Regions from separate parts of the Peribacillus sp. Hz7 genome, predicted to be linked through region 3. Evidence: riboswitches for the same ligand, from Rfam matches in the RefSeq annotation. Region 3 holds a riboswitch; each other region holds the start of a gene.

Region 1 (6,633 bases), on a different contig from region 3:
CTAAATATACTAATGGCTGACCGTTCACTTCTTGATTTAATATAGGGAAAAGCTTACGAATTTCGTATGGGTTCATTACTTAACTTTCCTTTCAATGACCTCAACAAGTTGTTTTTTCACACCTTCGATTGGAAGTTCATTAACAACAGGGGCCAAGAATCCGTGAATTACTAAACGTTCTGCTTCTTGTTTGGAAATACCACGACTCATTAAATAATAAAGTTGCAATGGATCTACGCGGCCTACAGATGCTGCGTGTCCTGCTGTAACATCGTCTTCATCAATAAGAAGAATTGGATTCGCGTCTCCACGAGCTTTTTCACTTAACATAAGCACGCGTGATTCTTGTTCAGCATTTGCTTTTGTTGCACCATGCTCAATTTTTCCGATTCCGTTGAAAATACTAGAAGCACTATCTTTCATAACCCCGTGCTTTAGAATTTGTCCATCGGAACGTAAACCGTAATGAATCACTTGCGTAGTGAAGTTTTGTTTTTGTTCTCCACGACCAACAACAACCGTTTTCGTATCACCTGAAGAGCCATCGCCCATTAGATACGTTGTATTATCTGAAATCGTATCTCCATCATTCATTAAGCCAAGTGCCCACTCGATACGTGCATCTCGCCCAGCTACACCACGACGGTTTACATATGTTGTATACCCTTTATTTAACGTATCCACTGCACCATATGTTACTTTCGCATTTGCATTGGCAATGACTTCTGTTACGATGTTTGCGATACCATTTGTCGTTTCTACAGTTGAGAAATAGTTTTCTACATACGTTACAGAGCTGTTATCTTCTGCCACGATTAATACATGGTTGAAAAGCGTTGCATCAGCATCATCGACTAAGAAAATCGATTGAATTGGTTCTTTTACTTCTACGTTTTTTGGAACGTATACGAAAGCTCCTCCGTTTAACAATGCTGCGTGAAGAGCTGTTAAGCGATGCTCATTCACTTTCACGCCGTCTTTCATAAAATATTTCTGCACAAGCTCTGCATGATCGCGAGCCGCTGTTAGAATATCTGTAAAAATAACACCTTGTTCTTTCAACTCAGCTGAAAGACTTGTATAAGCCGGCGTATTATTACGTTGAATATATAAATTACGCTTTTCTTCAATAGCAACAATCGATTTCACTTGTTCTGGAAGCTCATCTAATGATGTAAAAACTTCACTCTCGATTGAATGTTTACGGAAAGCGGTAAAGTTCCACTTATCAATCTTTGTTTTGTCTGGCTTTGGCATCGGTAGGTTTTCTAAGTCAGAAAACGCTTGAACACGAAGCTCAGTTAGCCAAGCTGGTTCATTATTTTGAGTTGAAAGAGAGTTAATATCCTCTTTTTCAAACGGTAATTTCGTTTCTGTAGTCATGACAAATCCTCCTACTTATGCTTCTTCGCCGACAGTTTCGTCTTCAATACCTAATTCTTGTTTAATCCAGTCATATCCTTCTGCTTCTAAACGTGCAGCTAATTCTGGACCGCCAGATTTCACAACTCGACCTTGCATCATTACGTGAACGTAATCAGGAGTAATGTAGTTTAATAAACGTTGATAGTGCGTAATCATAAGGCAACCGAAATCTTCGCCGCGCATTTCATTAATTCCTTTTGATACAACTTTAAGGGCGTCAATATCAAGACCAGAGTCGATTTCATCCAAGATTGCAATTTTTGGTTCAATCATCATCAATTGAAGAATTTCATTACGTTTCTTTTCTCCACCTGAGAATCCTTCGTTTAAATAACGTTGTGCCATATCTTCGTTCATTTCTAAAAATTCCATCTTTGCGTCCATTGTACGAATGAACTTCATTAAAGAAATTTCATCGCCTTCTTCACGACGTGCATTAATAGCTGAACGTAAGAAATCAGCATTTGTCACTCCGCTAATTTCACTTGGATATTGCATAGCAAGGAAAAGACCAGCTTTAGCACGCTCATCTACTTCCATTTCTAATACGTCTTCACCATCAAGAGTAATGCTTCCGCTTGTTACTTCATATTTAGGATGACCCATAATCGCTGAAGAAAGAGTAGATTTACCTGTACCATTCGGTCCCATGATTGCATGGATTTCTCCGCCTTTTACTTCAAGGTTAACCCCTTTTAAAATTTCTTTACCTTCAATTGATACATGAAGATCTTTAATCGTTAAAGTAGAACCTGACATAATTATACCTCCGTGAACTAATTCCTATTTTATTTAGAAAATAATGTGTTTTATTTTCTTAACATGTATTCTCATTTTATTCTCATTACAATTTTATAACAAATTTAATTAAGAAGCAACCATTATACGTGATTTATGTCACACCTTACTTTATTACTTATTCCATTATTCCATCAACAAATATGTAAACATAAAATCAAACATCGACCTCTACTATCTTTTGTTTACGACATATTATTATACGAGAAAACATCCGTTATGACATTACACAATTAATAGTTAACATTGAAGTCTCCGTGTGACACGCTGTTGATTGTTGGATGACTTCATTTGAAATCACACGTTGAGCAGAAACAAAACCTGTTAAATAGTATTCCCATATGTATGTAAACTCAACACTTATCATTTTACCCTTCAAGACTTATCGTTGAAAGACCTTTTTCATTTAATCAGAGTAAAATAGTACTTCTTGACTTTTATCCACCCTAGAAACACTTGAAAAAGACGACTTGCCTATTAACAAGTCGTCTCTCTTCATCACTTATTCACTTACAGGTACAACCGCACCCTTAAATTCTTTCGTGATGAAATCTTGAATTTCTTTTGAGCGTAACACTTCTACTAATGTTTTAATCGCTTCGTTGTTTTCATCTTTCTTATTCACTGCAATAACGTTTACATACGGTGATTTTGAATCTTCAATAGCAATTGAATCCTCAACAGGATTTAAACCCGCATCAATAGCGTAGTTAGAATTGATTAATACAGCGTCGCCTTCTCCATTTGCATAAATTTCTGGAAGAAGAGCAGCTTCGTATTTCGCTTCAAATTTAATATCACGTTTGTTCTCTACAATATCTTCAACTGTTGCTTTTGTTTTATCAATACCTTCTTTTAAAGTGATTAAACCGTTTTCTTCAAGTAAAGAAAGCGCACGACCATGGTCAGCTACTGAGCTGCTCATAATAAGTGTTGCACCTTCTGGAAGCTCATCTAAGCTTTTGTATTTTTTAGAATAAATCGCGATTGGTTCAATATGAATACCACCCGCATTCACAAAATCATAACCATTTTCAGCAATTTGCGATTCTAAGTAAGGAATGTGTTGGAAATAGTTAGCATCCAATTCTCCCTCTGCTAATGTTTTGTTCGGTAATACATAATCTTGGAATGGAACGATTTCTAAATCAATACCTTTTTCTTTAAGAAGCGGCTTTGCTTCTTCAAGAATAACAGCATGCGGCGTATTAGATGCGCCAACTTTTAGCGTTGTGTTTCCTTCTGCATTATCTGCGGCTTTTTCGTCTTGATTATCTTTGTTGTCATTGCCGCAAGCAGCTAGGGCGATTGATAAAACTAAAATTAAAGCAAACCCTAAAAACTTTTTCATTCTGTTCATCCCCTCTTATCTTTTATCTAATTTTGATGTAATAAAGTCTCCAATCATTTGAATAATGAAGACAATTATTAAAATAATGATCGTTGCTACTAGTGTTACGTCATTTTGACTACGCTGGAACCCTTCTAGATAAGCTAAATTTCCAAGTCCTCCAGCCCCAATTACTCCAGCCATTGCCGTATAACCGACTAAAGCAATTGATGTAACAGTAATTCCGGAAATAAGGGCTGGCATAGATTCTGGAAGCAATACTTTCCATATAATTGTACTCGTTTTGGCTCCCATCGATCTTGCCGCTTCAATAACCCCTTTATCAATTTCACGAAGACCAATTTCAACCATTCGTGCATAAAACGGTGCAGCACCAATGATAAGTGCAGGTAATGCTGCATTTTCTCCAATCATCGTTCCGACAATCGCTTTCGTAAATGGAATCAATAACACAATTAAAATTAAGAACGGGATAGACCGAAAAATATTAACAAAAGCACTGATAATCCAATTGATGAATCGGTTTTCCCATAAATTATCCTTCCCTGTTAGGAACAAAACTAGTCCAAGTATAATCCCTAAAAAGAAAGTGGCCGCAACAGAAATCGCTGTCATATATAACGTTTCATTTGTTGCTTCAATCATCGTTTCCCAATTTATATTCGGCAATAATTCTTCAAGCATGCGTCATCACCTCCACGCCTACTTGCTGCTCTTCTATAAATTGAATAGCGCGAAGAATTTCCTCATGACTTCCATCAATATGAATAAATAGTGTTCCATAAGAGCCATTTCGCGTTTGCGAAATTTTCCCTTGGACAATATTAACATCTAATTCAAAATTACGAACTAACTTTGTAATAAGAGGACTTTCTACATCTTCCCCAACGAAAGTAAGTTGAATGACTTTTCCTTTTGGGAAACGTTCTAGCAAGTTCTCGATCGTTTCTTTTGTTTCCTCTGGCTCTGTTACTTGCTGAACAAAACGCTTTGTAATCGGAGCCGTTGGGTTTTTAAATACTTCAAGGACTGGACCTTGCTCGACAACTTGTCCACTTTCCATTACAGCGACACGATGGCAAATTTTACGAATGACGTGCATTTCATGTGTAATCAGTACAATCGTTAACCCTAAACGCTGATTAATATCGACAAGTAAATCTAAAATGGAGTCCGTCGTCTGAGGATCTAAAGCTGAAGTCGCCTCATCACATAACAACACTTTCGGATTATTTGCAAGCGCTCGCGCAATGCCGACTCGTTGCTTTTGTCCACCGCTTAGTTGAGAAGGATAGGCTTTTTCACGACCTTCTAACCCAACAAGCTTAATCAGCTCATTTACACGTTCTGCTCGTTTTTTAGCTGGAACACCCGCAATTTCAAGCGGAAAGGCAATATTTTCTTGAACTGTTCTTGACCATAATAAATTAAAATGCTGGAAAATCATACTAATCTCTTGGCGTGCTTTGCGAAGCTCAGCACCTTTAATTTTAGAAATTTCCTTACCAGCTACAACAACCGAACCTTCTGTAGGAGTTTCTAGGCCATTTAACATTCGGATCAGGGTACTTTTCCCAGCCCCGCTATAGCCAATTATACCGAAAATTTCACTCTTGTTTATCGTTAAATTCACATTATTAACCGCTTTAATGGTCTCATTTTTCGCAGTCCCTGAGCGGAAATACTTGTTGACTTTTGACAAAGAAATCACTGCACTCACCTCTATATCCAATCAACGAACTATATCATTGAAGGTAGTTGCTTTAACGAGTTGTCACTCCCGACAATATAGAGACTGTTCATCCCGCTAAAATAGATAAAACCTATTAAGATAGTAAACTCTCCTATGTAGTGATTTATATACCCTTAATAGAAAAACCTCTCTACATGAGCAGAGAGGCAGGAAAAACTAATCCTTCCTCTCATCTTTCAAAGCGTAACACTTTGTGTGAATTGGCACCTTTTCAAAGCGAGTGCTTTGCCGGTTGCCGGGCTTCATCGGGCACAATCCCTCCACCGCTCTTGATAAGAGTAACATCCTATATAATTAAATCGTACATAGATTAAGTTCATATATAATTATGTTTGTGATTTTATCACAGATATATAGGGAGTGCAATTGTCTTAGAAAAGTCAATAATTTCCGACTATTCTGTTTTATTCAACTTCTTTCGTTGCCGCAGCTGTCGCTTTTTCAATTGCTTGATTCAAATCATCAATTAAATCTTCTACATTTTCAATGCCGACAGATAAACGAACTAAGTCTGCGCTTACGCCTGCTTTCAGTAAGTCAGCATCGCTCAATTGTTGATGTGTTGTACTAGCTGGATGGATAATTAAGCTCTTCGCATCTCCAACATTCGCAACATGTGACCATAGTTGAACGGAATTAATTAATGCCGCTCCAGCTTCTCGGCCACCTTTAATACCAAATGTAATAATCGAACCTGCCCCTTTAGGCAAATATTTATCAGCTAATGCTTTGTCCGGATGGTCTTCCTTACCTGGATATGAAATCCACTCAACGGCCGGATGTTGTTCTAAATAGTCAATAATCACTTTTGTATTAGCAAGATGCTCTTTCATTCGTACATGTAACGTTTCAAGTCCTAATGTAAATTGAAAGGCACTTTGTGCACTTAACGTTGCACCAATATCACGAAGCAATTGAACACGAGCTTTCACAATAAATGCAGCCTGTCCAAGTGCCTCGGCAAATACTAAATGATCATAACTTGGATCTGGCTCCGTAAATCCAGGGAAGTTCGGTGAATTCCAATCAAACTTACCTCCATCTACAATGATTCCACCCATCGTTGTTCCATTTCCTAGTAACCATTTTGTTGCAGAATGCACAACAATATCTGCTCCAAATTCAATTGGTCGGCATAAGTACGGAGTCGCAAATGTATTATCAACAATTAGTGGAATCCCTGCTTCATGTGCAATGTCAGCAAGTGCTTCAATATCTAATACATTTAGGCTTGGATTTCCAATTGTTTCTCCATAAATCGCCTTTGTTCTAGGTGTAATCGATTCTTTAAATTTCTCTAAATCAT
Region 2 (6,633 bases), on a different contig from region 3:
CCGCCCTGCATAAGTAATAACGGAACATCTTGCAAATCAGGAATTTCTTCAAATGCATCTTTCATAGATTGCGTAAGCTCACTGTACCAACGAACAGAAATCTTTGTAACATATAATGAATCGTTCAAATCGGATTCACGTACTTCAGGATTCCGCGTCACTAAGTCTGGTGACAATCCAGAGTCTACTTTATATGTAGGAAAAACAATATTTAGTCCAGGAGAAATCGCCTTCATCATTTTTGGTGGTTGTTTTTTTAATCCTAAACACGGTGAAGATAAAATCACACCAGCAATATCCCATTCCTCTTCTTGAAGAAGACGAATTGCTACTAATCCCCCCATACTATGTCCAAGCAAAAATACAGGCAATGAGTATTCATAAGCAGCTTCAATCCAAATTTTCACTTCATCTAAATATTCATCGAAGGAATCAATATGACCTCGAGAAGCACGTGATGTTATTCCTTGTCCAGGAAGATCCCCCATCACAACATGGTATCCAGATGATCGCCACATTTGCACAAGCCACTTATAGCGCCCATGATGCTCCATCGCACCATGAATGATGACAATTACTGCTTTTGCAGCACCCTCTGCCTCCCATTTCCACATGTGAATTCCCCCTTCTTATCTTTCTCTAGGTGTAATATAAAAAACGCTGTTGAAAGATAGTGACATTAGTTTTTAATAAAAGCCAAGTATTTATCCTTAGTTTAAAATTGTGTAAAAAAAACAATAGAACTAATGGACCAGTACACGTATGATTAATGAGTAATATCTTTTTACGGTATATTAAAATAATACCGAAAAATACTAGTTACGGAAAGGAATTGATACAAAATGATTATTTATCCTTTTAAAGGAAAAACTCCTGAAATTGCTGAAAGTGCTTATCTTGCTGAAAATGCTGTTGTAACTGGAGATGTAAAAATTGGCGAAGAAACAACAATCTGGTTTAACTCCGTCATTCGTGGCGATGTAGCCCCAACGATTATCGGGAAAAAAGTAAGTATCCAAGATAATAGTGTACTTCATCAAAGTCCTAATAACCCGCTGATTATTGAAGATGAGGTAACAATTGGTCATCAAGTTATTCTACATAGCTGTAAAATCCGTAAAGGTGCGCTAATCGGAATGGGCTCCATCGTCCTAGACAAAGCAGAAATTGGTGAAGGTGCCTTTATCGGGGCCGGTAGTCTCGTTCCTCAAGGCAAGGTGATTCCGCCAAATACACTCGCATTTGGTCGTCCAGCAAAAGTCGTGCGCGAGCTGAATGATGAAGATCGTAAAGATGTGGAACGCATTATCCGAGAATACGCTGAAAAAGGACAATTATACAAACACGCAGAGAGAATTAAATAAAAGGAAACTTCTATACAGTTGGGTCTTCCCTTCACCCCCAATTGATAGTTAGCCACGTTCTACGGTCACTAAGATTTCCGCTTCGCTTTAATCAAGTGACCGTACAAACCTGATTAGTTCAACTATATCTCACCAATTGGAGCAATACGGCAGCCTTCTCCCCCCTGCCTTCCTTATTATTTCCTCATAATCTTGAGATAAGGACCTTACTGCCCTTAAAATATGAATACATATATAGTGCCTAACTCGTTACAAGTTAGGTATTTTGTCGAAAAGGTTCTATTTGTATTATATATGATTTTGGGCTTACTTTTACCTATATATATGCTCCATGACTAATAAAAAAAGAACTAACTCAAATAAGTTAGTTCTTCTTATCATAGTTATGCTTGTGCTTTTAACGCTTCCGCTTTATCTGTACGCTCCCATGGAAGATCCACATCTGTACGGCCAAAATGTCCATAAGCAGCTGTTTGTTTGAAAATAGGACGACGTAAATCAAGCATTTTAATGATACCCGCTGGACGAAGATCGAAATTATTGCGAACAAGCTCCACTAATTTCTCTTCGCTTACTGTGCCTGTTCCAAATGTATCTACAGCAATTGATACAGGTTGAGCAACACCGATTGCATAAGCAAGCTGTACTTCCGCTTTATCAGCAAGACCAGCAGCTACAATGTTTTTCGCTACATAACGAGCTGCATATGCCGCTGAACGGTCCACTTTCGTTGCATCTTTACCAGAGAATGCTCCACCGCCATGGCGAGCGTAACCACCATACGTATCAACGATGATTTTACGACCTGTAAGACCTGCATCCCCTTGAGGTCCACCGATTACAAAACGACCTGTTGGATTAATGAAATACTTTGTTGCTTCATCGATTAATTCAGTTGGTACAACTGCTTTAATGACATGTTCTTTTAAGTCAGCTTGAATTTGTTCAAGCGTTGCTTCTGGGTCATGTTGAGTAGAAATAACAATTGTATCTACGCGAACTGGTTGATTGTTTTCATCGTATTCTACAGTTACTTGTGTTTTCCCATCTGGACGTAAATATTCTAATGTGCCGTTTTTACGAACTTCTGTTAAACGACGAGAAAGTTTATGTGCTAAAGAAATAGGAAGCGGCATTAATTCTTCTGTTTCTCGGCAAGCAAAACCAAACATTAAACCTTGGTCTCCTGCACCGATTGCTTCGATTTCCTCATCAGTCATTGTTCCTTCACGAGCCTCAAGCGCTTGATTTACTCCCGCAGCAATATCCGCTGATTGCTCATCAATTGAACTTAGTACGGCACATGTTTCGGCATCGAAACCATATTTTGCACGAGTGTAACCAATTCCAGCAATTGTATCCCGAACGATACGTGGAATATCTACATAAGCAGATGTCGTAATCTCACCTGCAACAAGTACAAGCCCTGTAGTTACACTTGTTTCACAAGCAACACGAGCATTTTTATCTTTTTCTAGAATTGCATCAAGAATTGAATCTGAAATCTGATCGCAAATTTTATCTGGATGACCCTCTGTCACAGATTCAGAAGTAAATAGACGACGGTTCTTTGACATCTTATTTCCTCCTTGGAAGTTAGTTATATTATAGGCAAAAGTCTGTCTTTTACGGAGCTCATTCCCTTATTAGCTTCCATCATAGTGACAAATATATTTAGAAAAACACGACTTTTTATCTCGATTAATCGAAATTCATGTTTCCCTTGTACTTTGATTCTTCTTCAAAATACAAAAAAACCTCTCCTAACTAATGAGGAAAGGTTTATTATCTGTCAACTATCCTTTCACTCTTATCGTTCAAGGGTTGTTTACCTTGCTCAGGTTAGCACCAACACCACGATTCCTTAAAAAATGAACGGCCTTATTTTTAGCCTTCATTTCACTTTAAGTTCACACTATGGCAGGTTGCTGGGTTTCATAGGGCCTGTCCCTCCACCAACTCGGGATAAGAGAATCCGTACAATTAAAAATGATACGGAATCTGTTGGACGCTGTCAACACTTTTTTGTACAATGTTTTATATCGTCTATATGAAATCACAGTTCCACGTACCTTTCAGCTAGTCTGAATGAAACAAGCAAAAAGTGAACAGCATCATTAATATAGCCTTTTTATAATGAACAACTCCCCCTTGCACGATTAGGATAAGAGGATATGACATTTTTTAGCTACCCAACGTTAGATTATAAGGTCCTAATTACATCGACAAACGATACATAATAAGAGATACTGTAACATAGTGTTACGAATAGCATAAAAAACCTTTTAGTACCTTCCAGTTAAAGTCATATTAAATAAATTTCTTTCTTAATTCTTTCCTATTAAAAGAAACATGTTAGGTGCCTTCTCATACGCTTGCAAAGAAACCTACTCTATACACTGGAAAACGTCGAGTACTATAATCCTTTTTTAGACAACTGACAAAGTGAACACGTTTCATCATACTCATATCGATTTTATTATATGACATTTTTTAAAATATTGTTGACAAGTCTGTTATGCAACCCTATCATTGCTTTGTTGATAAATATTTCCTTTTAATCGAATGATAAACTTGATTAAGGAGACCATATAAAAAAAATCACAAAAAAAAATAATTAGTATAGACTAATTAAATAAATGTGTTATACTAATCGTAATTTAAAAAACTTAAAACAAAGGAAGGTATCTCATATATGAATTCTGTGGATGTTTCTAATGAGTTACACCAATTATTAGCTGGTAAAAACGCTCACATACAACTTTCTGTACCTCAGTTAGTAGAAAAAGTATTAAGCCGTAACGAAGGTGAATTAACAGCAACAGGAGCAATTAAAGCTGAAACAGGTAAATACACTGGTCGTTCACCTAAAGATAAATATATCGTGGAAGAGGCTTCCGTAAAAGATAAAATAGACTGGAACTCTAACCAGCCGATTTCTGAAGAGACGTTTAATAAATTATACAACAAAGTAACAGAGTATTTAAAAGAAAAAGATGAAATTTTTGTGTTTAAAGGTTTTGCAGGTGCTGATCAATCATCTCGCCTTCCAATTCAAGTTGTGAATGAATATGCTTGGCACAATCTTTTTGCACATCAATTATTCATCCGTCCTACAGAAGAGGAATTAGCTAATCATGATTCTCAATTTACAATTCTTTCTGCTCCTAACTTTAAAGCGAATCCAGCTGTTGATGGAACAAAATCAGAAACATTTATCATTATCTCATTCGAACGTCGTACAGTTTTAATCGGTGGAACGGAATATGCTGGAGAAATGAAGAAATCTATCTTCTCTATCATGAACTACTTACTTCCTGAATCAGATATTTTCTCTATGCACTGTTCAGCAAACGTAGGTCGTGAAGGTGATGTTGCTTTATTCTTCGGACTATCAGGAACAGGTAAAACAACGTTATCTGCAGATGCAAACCGTAAATTAATTGGTGATGACGAGCATGGCTGGTCTTCAAATGGTGTATTCAATATTGAAGGTGGTTGCTATGCAAAAACAATCAACCTTTCTCGTGAAAAAGAACCACAAATCTTTGATGCAATCCGTTTTGGAACAGTATTAGAAAACGTAGTGATTGATCCTGATACTCGTATTCCTGATTATGATGACAAAACATTAACTGAAAATACACGTGCAGCATACCCAATGGATGCTATTGACAATATCGTATTGCCAAGTGTTGCTGGACATCCAAATACAATTATTTTCTTAACAGCTGATGCTTATGGAGTATTACCTCCAATCAGTAAATTATCAAAAGAACAAGCTATGTTCCACTTCTTAAGTGGCTACACTAGTAAATTAGCTGGTACAGAGCGCGGAGTTACATCTCCAGAAGCAACTTTCTCTACATGCTTCGGATCTCCATTCTTACCACTTCCAGCTCAACGTTATGCAGAAATGCTTGGACAAAAAATCGATGAGCACAATGCAAAAGTTTACCTTGTAAACACTGGCTGGACTGGTGGAGAATACGGAACTGGCAGCCGTATGAAACTTGCTTACACTCGTGCAATGGTTCAAGCAGCTCTTGAAGGTGAATTAACAAACATTGAAACTGTTAAAGATAGCATTTTCGGTTTAGAGATTCCACTTCATGTACCTGGTGTTCCAGACGAAGTTCTTCAGCCAAGCAAAACTTGGGAAGATAAAGCAGCATACGAAGCAAAAGCAACGGAACTTGCGGCTAAATTCCATGAAAACATCCAAAAATTCAATGTATCAAAAGAAATCGTTGAACAAGGCGGACCAATCGCTTAATTAAAGAATGAAAACCCGACAATTGAGAGTTAATTGTCGGGTTTTTTATACTCCTAGTGATACGGACTACGTTTAGTAAAAGCACTTAAACGAGCCACTTCATTAATTTGTTGAGTTCAGTGATATAAGCCGATATGTAATCATTGTTTGCTCATTCTCCCACTCTACTTTCTGAATAATAGCCGTCCCACTTGAATCAGACTCTATCGTCTTCTTCACTTCAACTGGAATATCAATTGGATACAACCGATAACCTGCTTTTGTTAAATGAAAAATATTTTCATCCTCACGTCTTTCATTACCTTTTGTAACAATCATCGTATTCAATTCCATCGGCATCCCCATATCATAACCCCCTTAAAGTATTTACCTTCATAGTATCATTTTTCCACATGCCTTTTCATCCAATCTGTTAAATCTTCAACAACTTTTCGATTCATTGCAGGAGGAAAATAATGAGTAAACTCAGCAAAATACCAGCTTTCCACTTGATTATTCCCTAGCTGTAACGCTTTTTGTAAACGATAAGCATGTTCAACCGACACATTTTTATCCAACACACCATGAATAATTAACACAGGTAAACAAAGATCTCCCATAGCAGAAAGCGGAGTTCTATATTCGTACCGCTCTGGATATTTCGCAGGTGCCCCGCCAATAACTCGTTTCATCATTCGACGCATATCTATACGTTCCTCATACGTCAAAAACATATCCGATACTCCGCCCCATGTCACAAGCGATGCAGCGGTTCTACATTCAATAGCTGTCCAAAGCGCCATAATCCCACCTCGGGAAAAGCCAAAAATATGTATATGTTCTTTCTTCACACGCGGATGCTGCTCTAATAATTTAAATCCAGCAATGGCGTCAAAACGATCTTCGCCAGCAAAATCCTCATCTCCTTCTCCCCCTTGATTTCCTCGATAAAAAGGAGCAAACACAATAAATCCTTGGGCAGCAAATTGGATAATACGGGCTGGCCGAACTTTA
Region 3 (6,633 bases):
GTATAAATATGCTGTGGATTTTTGTAAATATCTTGACTCGTTCCTTCCTCCACTAACCGCCCGCGATACATCACACCAATGCGGTCACACATATGCCGAATGACACCAAGATCATGCCCTACAAATAAATACGTTAACTGAAATTCTTTTTGCAAATCTTGAAGAAAGTTCAATACTTGTGCTTGGACGGATACATCCAAGGCTGACACAGGTTCATCCGCAATAATCAATTTAGGTTTCAACGTTAAAGAACGAGCGATACCAATCCGCTGACGCTGTCCACCCGAAAATTCATGTGGATATTTATAAATAGAATCTGGATTTAGCCCCACTCTTTCTAAATACTGTTGCACGATTTTTCTCTCTTCCGTTACCGATACACGTTCAAAATTTCGAATCGGCTCCGCAATGATATCCAGCACGCGCTTTTTCGGATTTAAAGAGGAATATGGATCTTGAAATATCATTTGAATATCTTTACGAAAAGGCTTCATTTCCCCTCTGCTCAAATACGTAAGATCTTTGCCTTGAAACGTAATGGTTCCAGCAGTCACCTGATGCAGCTTTACAATAGCCTTTCCTGTTGTAGATTTGCCGCTTCCCGACTCGCCAACAAGCCCGTACGTTTCTCCTTGCTGTAATTCAAAAGAAACACCATCTACCGCCCGAATATGGTCTACTACTGTATGAAATAAGCCGCCTCGAATTGGAAAATAAACTTTGATATCTTCTACTTTTAGCAACGTCATCGAATCGCTGTACCCCCTTCTTTCGGAAAATGAAACTGTTTATAACAAGTGCAGCGAACAAAATGACCTGGTTCCACTTCATGAAGCCTCGGAAATTGCGCATGCGATTGCACAGAAATCCAGGGAATCCTCTCTTTAAACCGACAGCCGCTTCTGTTAATTTTCGCAATGGGCGGCACCATCCCTTGAATTACATGCAATCGACTCTTTTCTTTCGTCACAGTAGGGATAGAGTGAAGCAAAGACTTCGTATAGGGATGAAGCGGCCTCTCCAATATTGTTTTTACACTCCCTTTTTCAACAATTTGTCCCGCATACATAACAATCACTTGATCGGCAATCTCTGCGACAACGCCTAAATCATGGGTAATAAAAATAATACCCATCTTTGTTTTTTGTTGAATGTCTTTTAATAAATCTAGAATTTGTGCTTGGATGGTTACATCTAGTGCGGTGGTTGGTTCATCGGCAATAACAAGGGAAGGAGAACAAGCTACGGCAATTGCAATCATCACTCTTTGTCGCATTCCTCCTGACAATTCATGAGGATATTGCTTATAGGTGCGTTTTGGATACGGAATCCCGACTTGTTCAAGCAGAGTAAGCGTTTTAGCTTTTTGCTGTTTCTTTGATAAATCTGTATGATAATGAAGACTTTCTTCTATTTGTTTACCAACTGTCATAAGGGGATTTAATGCCGTTAACGGCTCTTGAAAAATCATGCTAATATGTCGACCGCGAACTTTATTTAACTTCGATTCTGCTGCATTCAATAAGTTTGTCCCTTTATATATAATAGAACCTTCTGATTTTGTTCGCTTTTTATCGTGCAATTGCATAATAGACAAAGCAAGTGCACTCTTACCGCAGCCGGACTCTCCTACAATGGCAACAATTTCATTTTCATGAACGGTAAAAGATAAATCGTCAACAGCTGCATAATATTGATCATCAATACAAAATGAGGTTGTTAGGTTTTCTACTCGCAGGAGTTCTTTTTCCATGCCTATCCCCCTAACCGTTTTTATAACATTACTCAACTTTTAACACTTTTTGGTTATTTTCTCAAATAATTACTGTTATTTTTAATCATTTTTATTTTTTTATACCTTTTGAACAACAAAAAAATCGAGTATTTACTCGATTTTTCATAAAGACCAAACAAGGTCGTTTCCAATAGTATCGGCAATATATTGTGTATCTGTTCTCCGCTTCTTTCTCGCTTGTGCTCGTTCTTTCGCTGATTCATATAGCGCTTTCTCCGTTTCTGTTTCTGAAATTAAACGAGGAACAGAAATAGGTTTTCCCTTTTCATCAATCGCTACAAAAGTTAAAAAAGAAAGAGCGCATAAATTTTGAACACCGCTTTGCAAATCTTCAGCTACTACTTTTACCACTACTTCCATGGAGGTGCGGCCCGTATAAGTAACAAAGCTTTCTAAACAAACCGCATTGCCCTCAGAAATTGGATGCAGAAAATCCACCGAATCCGTTGAAGCCGTTACAACATGCGACCGAGCATGGCGCATCGCTGAAATAGCTGCTATGTCATCAATTTGCGCCATTAATTTCCCTCCAAACATCGTACCAATATTATTCGTGTCTGGAGGAAGAACGATACTTGTTTTAACAACTAGAGAGTCCCGGCATTTTTTTGTTTTTTCCATGATGACACACCCCTTTTTGTCGACCTGTAGTATCACTCAATAGGGATTCTAATTGTGAATGAACGACAGTCATCTCCTAAAGGCTTTATTAAATATCGCTTTAGATTCACAAGCTTATTATAGCCAACATAAAAGAAAGCTATTGCTCATTTTTTAGCAATAGCTTTCTTGAATTTTTTCAAATATCTGTTTGAAAAGGAAGTGTGTAACTATTTGTCTCTAGTTGCAGCCGCATTTAAAAGAGTATCGAGCTCTTGACTTGCTTGAACCGCCAGCTGACTTGTAAAGCCAAAATCTATAGCTAATCTAATCATTTCTTGTCTTTTTTCCTCAATTTTTTCATTAATTAGTTCAGCATATAGTTTCTTCATCGTCCATTTCCCACTTTTCAATATATTTACAAAAATATCATAATAGATAATTAGTCCCAAATCAATCTAATTTATCCCTTCTAATTGTGATAAATTTGTAAACATCTTCAAATATGAATACATTTCTTGAATATTTTGTGACAATCCGAACATAACTTCCAATTTTCATGTTTATGTAAACAAATCAATCTTCACTATGTCATCCATGAGGAAGAGGAGTGTTGATCGGGTTTATTAACAACAAGCTTATATTCATCTTCTAATACTTTTAATGGAACATCATATAAATGCCGCTCGTCTTTTGTTTTGTATACACCTTTTGCTAATAATTTATCAATTAACAGCGCTTTTCTCTCTTCAATCTTTTTAAATAATTCCATATGTATAACCCCTTTCTATTCTGTTTATGTGATACCTGAACCTCTTACATCATTCCATATTCCAGCTACATTCAGCGCATATTTAAAAAGCCTCTTCTTATCCAAGAAGAGGCTACTGTATTCATTCGACTCTTCTTATCTTCCAAGCAGCTGCTTGTTGGATGTGGCACAGTTCCTATAACAGGTCTGTTGCCGAGGCTTCAAAGGGCCAAATCCCTCCACCTCTCTGGATAAGAATTAAAAAGTAATATGAAAGTATATAAATACTATATGATTAGTAAATAAATGTCAATATCAACATAGGAAATCGTTTGCTCAACTATGCTAGCATAACCTAAATGAAAAAAGAGTGCAAGTGCACTCCTTTCTCAAATTTCTATTCTAATACTGTATTTTTTGTTTCTTTACCAAAAGCCACCGCGATGGCACCGATTAGTATGGCAACGGTAAAAATCGTAAAAATTGCGCTAATCGATGTATTGGCAGCTACTAAGTACCCGACTAATAACGGCCCTAGAATTCCTCCGATACGTCCAATGGCCGCTGCCATCCCTGCCCCTGTTCCCCGAATCACTGTTGGGTATTGTTCTGGAGTATAAGCGTATAAAGCCCCCCATGCACCTAAGTTAAAGAAAGAAAGAAGAATTCCTGATGTAATTAACAACGGCAGCTCTTCAGCTGTTCCAAAGAAATAAGCGCTCACTGCTGTACCAATTAAATAAGTAATTAACACAAATTTACGACCCATTTTTTCAATAAACCAAGCAGCTGTAAAATAACCTGGAAGCTGAGCAAGCGTCATAATTAACACATATTCAAAGCTTTTAATTAAGCTGAACCCTTTCATCAGCATCACACTTGGTAACCATAGAAACATGCCGTAGTAAGAGAATACAACACAGAACCAAAGCACCCATAAAATAAGAGTTTGTTTGGAATACTCTTTCGCCCACACTTTTTTCATATTTTGAAGCATCGATTGTTTTTCCTTCGGCTTCAACTCTTCATACTTCGGTGAGTCTGGTAAACTAAAACGCAGGTATACCGCATAAAAAGCTGGTAACGCACTTAAAATTAAAGCAATTCTCCAGCCGTATGTCGGAATGATAAAATAAGAAATAAGAGCCGATAAAATCCAACCTAACGCCCAAAAACTTTCTAATAAGACAACGACTCGTCCACGTTTGCTCGGTGCTACACTTTCACTTACAAGTGTAGATGCGACAGGAAGCTCTCCTCCCAGCCCCATGCCGATGAAAAAGCGTAAAATTAAAAATAAACTAATCGTCCCTACTAATGCTGATAACCCGCTTCCGATAGAAAAAAGTAAAAGCGTAATAATTAAAATATTTTTACGGCCTACTTTATCCGCCATTGCTCCAAACAGTAAAGCCCCAACAGCCATCCCAATCGATTGCGTACTTCCAATCCATCCAGCTTGCACATCAGTCAGATTCCATCCTTCTTCCATTTTCAAAGCCGCAATAATAAAGGAGAGCATCCCCACATCCAGAGCATCAAACATCCAAGCTGCCCCAGCAATCCCTAACAGCTTGCGATCTGCTATCCGTTTTGTTTTTTTATCCATGATAATTCCTCCTGATGAACTTCCGTAACACTAAAAAAATTCCTACTATATATATTTTTATCCCATTTCTATTTTATCTATTATTTTTGTTCATGACTATAGTAAATACAACTGTCATGACAAAAATATAGACATTTTTTAAAATCTATCATAGAGTGCTGATGATTTTTGACTTTTTTCGCGCCAAACTGCAGTTTGGCACACCTTTCAAAGAGAAATTTTCACCTATAAAAAATATTAAAATTAACAATATTTAACATTTAAGTATAATCATTACATTTGTTAAGATGTATTAGGGAGTATCATAAATGCTCTCACCTATTTATCCCTCACCATGATTTGCACAATACCATTTTATGTATATTTTAGGAGGTATTTATGTCAAATCTTACTTTGCAAGTTAGTGAAAAGCTTCAAAAGTTTTTACAAGGACCAAAAAAGCTGTATATTAATGGACAATTCGTTGAAAGTGTCTCTAAGAAAACATTTTCCACTCCAAATCCAGCAACAGGTAAAAAACTTGTTGAAGTATATGAAGGTGATAAAGAGGATATTAATTTAGCCGTCAAGGCAGCTCGTAAAGCATTTGATGAAGGCCCATGGTCAAGATTAAGTGCAGCAGAGCGCAGTCGTTTAATGTACAAGCTCGCGGACTTAATGGAAGAAAACAAAACAGAGCTTGCTCAACTTGAAACATTAGATAACGGTAAACCAATTAGAGAAACAACTAATGCCGATATTCCATTAGCGATTGAACATATTCGATATTATGCAGGCTGGTCAACGAAAATCGTTGGACAAACTATCCCTGTAAGCGGCAATTATTTTAACTATACAAGACATGAAGCTGTTGGAGTTGTTGGACAAATTATCCCATGGAACTTCCCGCTCTTAATGGCCATGTGGAAGCTTGGGGCTGCCCTTGCCACTGGTTGTACAGTTGTTCTAAAACCTGCAGAGCAAACGCCTCTGTCTGCTCTTTATCTTGCTGAATTAATTTCTGAAGCAGGATTCCCAGACGGGGTTATCAACATCATTCCTGGCTTCGGAGAAACAGCAGGCCAATCTTTAGTTGATCACCCTGAAGTAGATAAAATTGCCTTTACCGGCTCAACAGAAGTCGGCAAACGCATCATGCGTTCTGCTTCCTATTCACTAAAACGGGTGACGCTTGAACTTGGTGGAAAATCACCAAACATTATCCTGCCTGATGCTGATTTCTCTAAAGCGATTCCTGGCGCGTTAAACGGGGTTATGTTTAACCAAGGACAAGTTTGTTGCGCCGGCTCTCGTGTCTTTATTCAAAAGAAGCATTACGATAACGTGGTAGCTGACATGGCAAGTCATGCTAAATCCATTCAACAAGGAGCAGGTCTTGATCCAAATACTCAAATTGGACCGCTTATTTCCGAAGAACAACAAAAGCGCGTACTTGGCTACATTGCTAAAGGGATTACAGAGGGTGCGGAAGTGCTAGCTGGCGGAGCTCCTCCTAGTGAAGAAGGTTACTTTGTTGCGCCTACTATTTTTGCTAACGTCGAAGATAACATGACGATTGCGAAAGAAGAAATCTTCGGTCCTGTTATTTCAGCTTTACCATATGAGGACTTAGATGATGTCATCAAACGAGCAAATGCAAGTGAATATGGCCTTGCTGCTGGTGTTTGGACAAGCGACATTGCCAATGCTCATTATATTGCTAACAAGCTGCGTGCTGGTACGGTTTGGGTCAACTGCTACAATGCATTTGATGCCGCTTCTCCATTTGGCGGATACAAACAATCCGGTATCGGCCGTGAAATGGGCTCCTATGCTCTAAACAACTACACAGAAGTGAAGAGCGTTTGGATTAATTTAAATCGATAACATTAAATAAAA

What was found. A riboswitch is a leader RNA that binds a small molecule or an ion and turns the genes downstream of it on or off. The one in region 3 is predicted to bind S-adenosylmethionine.
Region 1: another riboswitch for S-adenosylmethionine. It lies ahead of ACE199_RS10070 (methionine ABC transporter ATP-binding protein); the one in region 3 lies ahead of ACE199_RS00940 (Fur-regulated basic protein FbpA).
Region 2: another riboswitch for S-adenosylmethionine. It lies ahead of metK (methionine adenosyltransferase); the one in region 3 lies ahead of ACE199_RS00940 (Fur-regulated basic protein FbpA).

What each region holds. Positions count from the first base shown of each region.
Region 1 covers NZ_JBHHJV010000005.1:246,533-253,165, reverse strand. Annotated here, with positions in the region: gene ACE199_RS10095 (cysteine desulfurase) at 1-76, opposite strand, end outside; gene sufD (Fe-S cluster assembly protein SufD) at 76-1,383, opposite strand; gene sufC (Fe-S cluster assembly ATPase SufC) at 1,399-2,184, opposite strand; gene ACE199_RS10080 (MetQ/NlpA family ABC transporter substrate-binding protein) at 2,726-3,574, opposite strand; gene ACE199_RS10075 (methionine ABC transporter permease) at 3,590-4,258, opposite strand; gene ACE199_RS10070 (methionine ABC transporter ATP-binding protein) at 4,251-5,285, opposite strand; SAM riboswitch class I at 5,494-5,606, opposite strand; gene ACE199_RS10065 (O-acetylhomoserine aminocarboxypropyltransferase/cysteine synthase family protein) at 5,732-6,633, opposite strand, start outside.
Region 2 covers NZ_JBHHJV010000003.1:256,410-263,042, forward strand. Annotated here, with positions in the region: gene ACE199_RS07205 (alpha/beta hydrolase) at 1-614, opposite strand, end outside; gene ACE199_RS07210 (gamma carbonic anhydrase) at 846-1,364, shown strand; gene metK (methionine adenosyltransferase) at 1,748-2,941, opposite strand; SAM riboswitch class I at 3,172-3,336, opposite strand; gene pckA (phosphoenolpyruvate carboxykinase (ATP)) at 4,060-5,640, shown strand; gene ACE199_RS07225 (DUF2584 domain-containing protein) at 5,743-5,985, opposite strand; gene ACE199_RS07230 (alpha/beta hydrolase family protein) at 6,021-6,633, opposite strand, start outside.
Region 3 covers NZ_JBHHJV010000001.1:195,394-202,026, reverse strand. Annotated here, with positions in the region: gene ACE199_RS00960 (ABC transporter ATP-binding protein) at 1-749, opposite strand, end outside; gene ACE199_RS00955 (ABC transporter ATP-binding protein) at 746-1,753, opposite strand; gene ACE199_RS00950 (acyl-CoA thioesterase) at 1,898-2,416, opposite strand; gene ACE199_RS00945 (aspartyl-phosphate phosphatase Spo0E family protein) at 2,626-2,847, opposite strand; gene ACE199_RS00940 (Fur-regulated basic protein FbpA) at 2,982-3,167, opposite strand; SAM riboswitch class I at 3,300-3,404, opposite strand; gene ACE199_RS00935 (MFS transporter) at 3,544-4,755, opposite strand; gene ACE199_RS00930 (aldehyde dehydrogenase family protein) at 5,134-6,621, shown strand.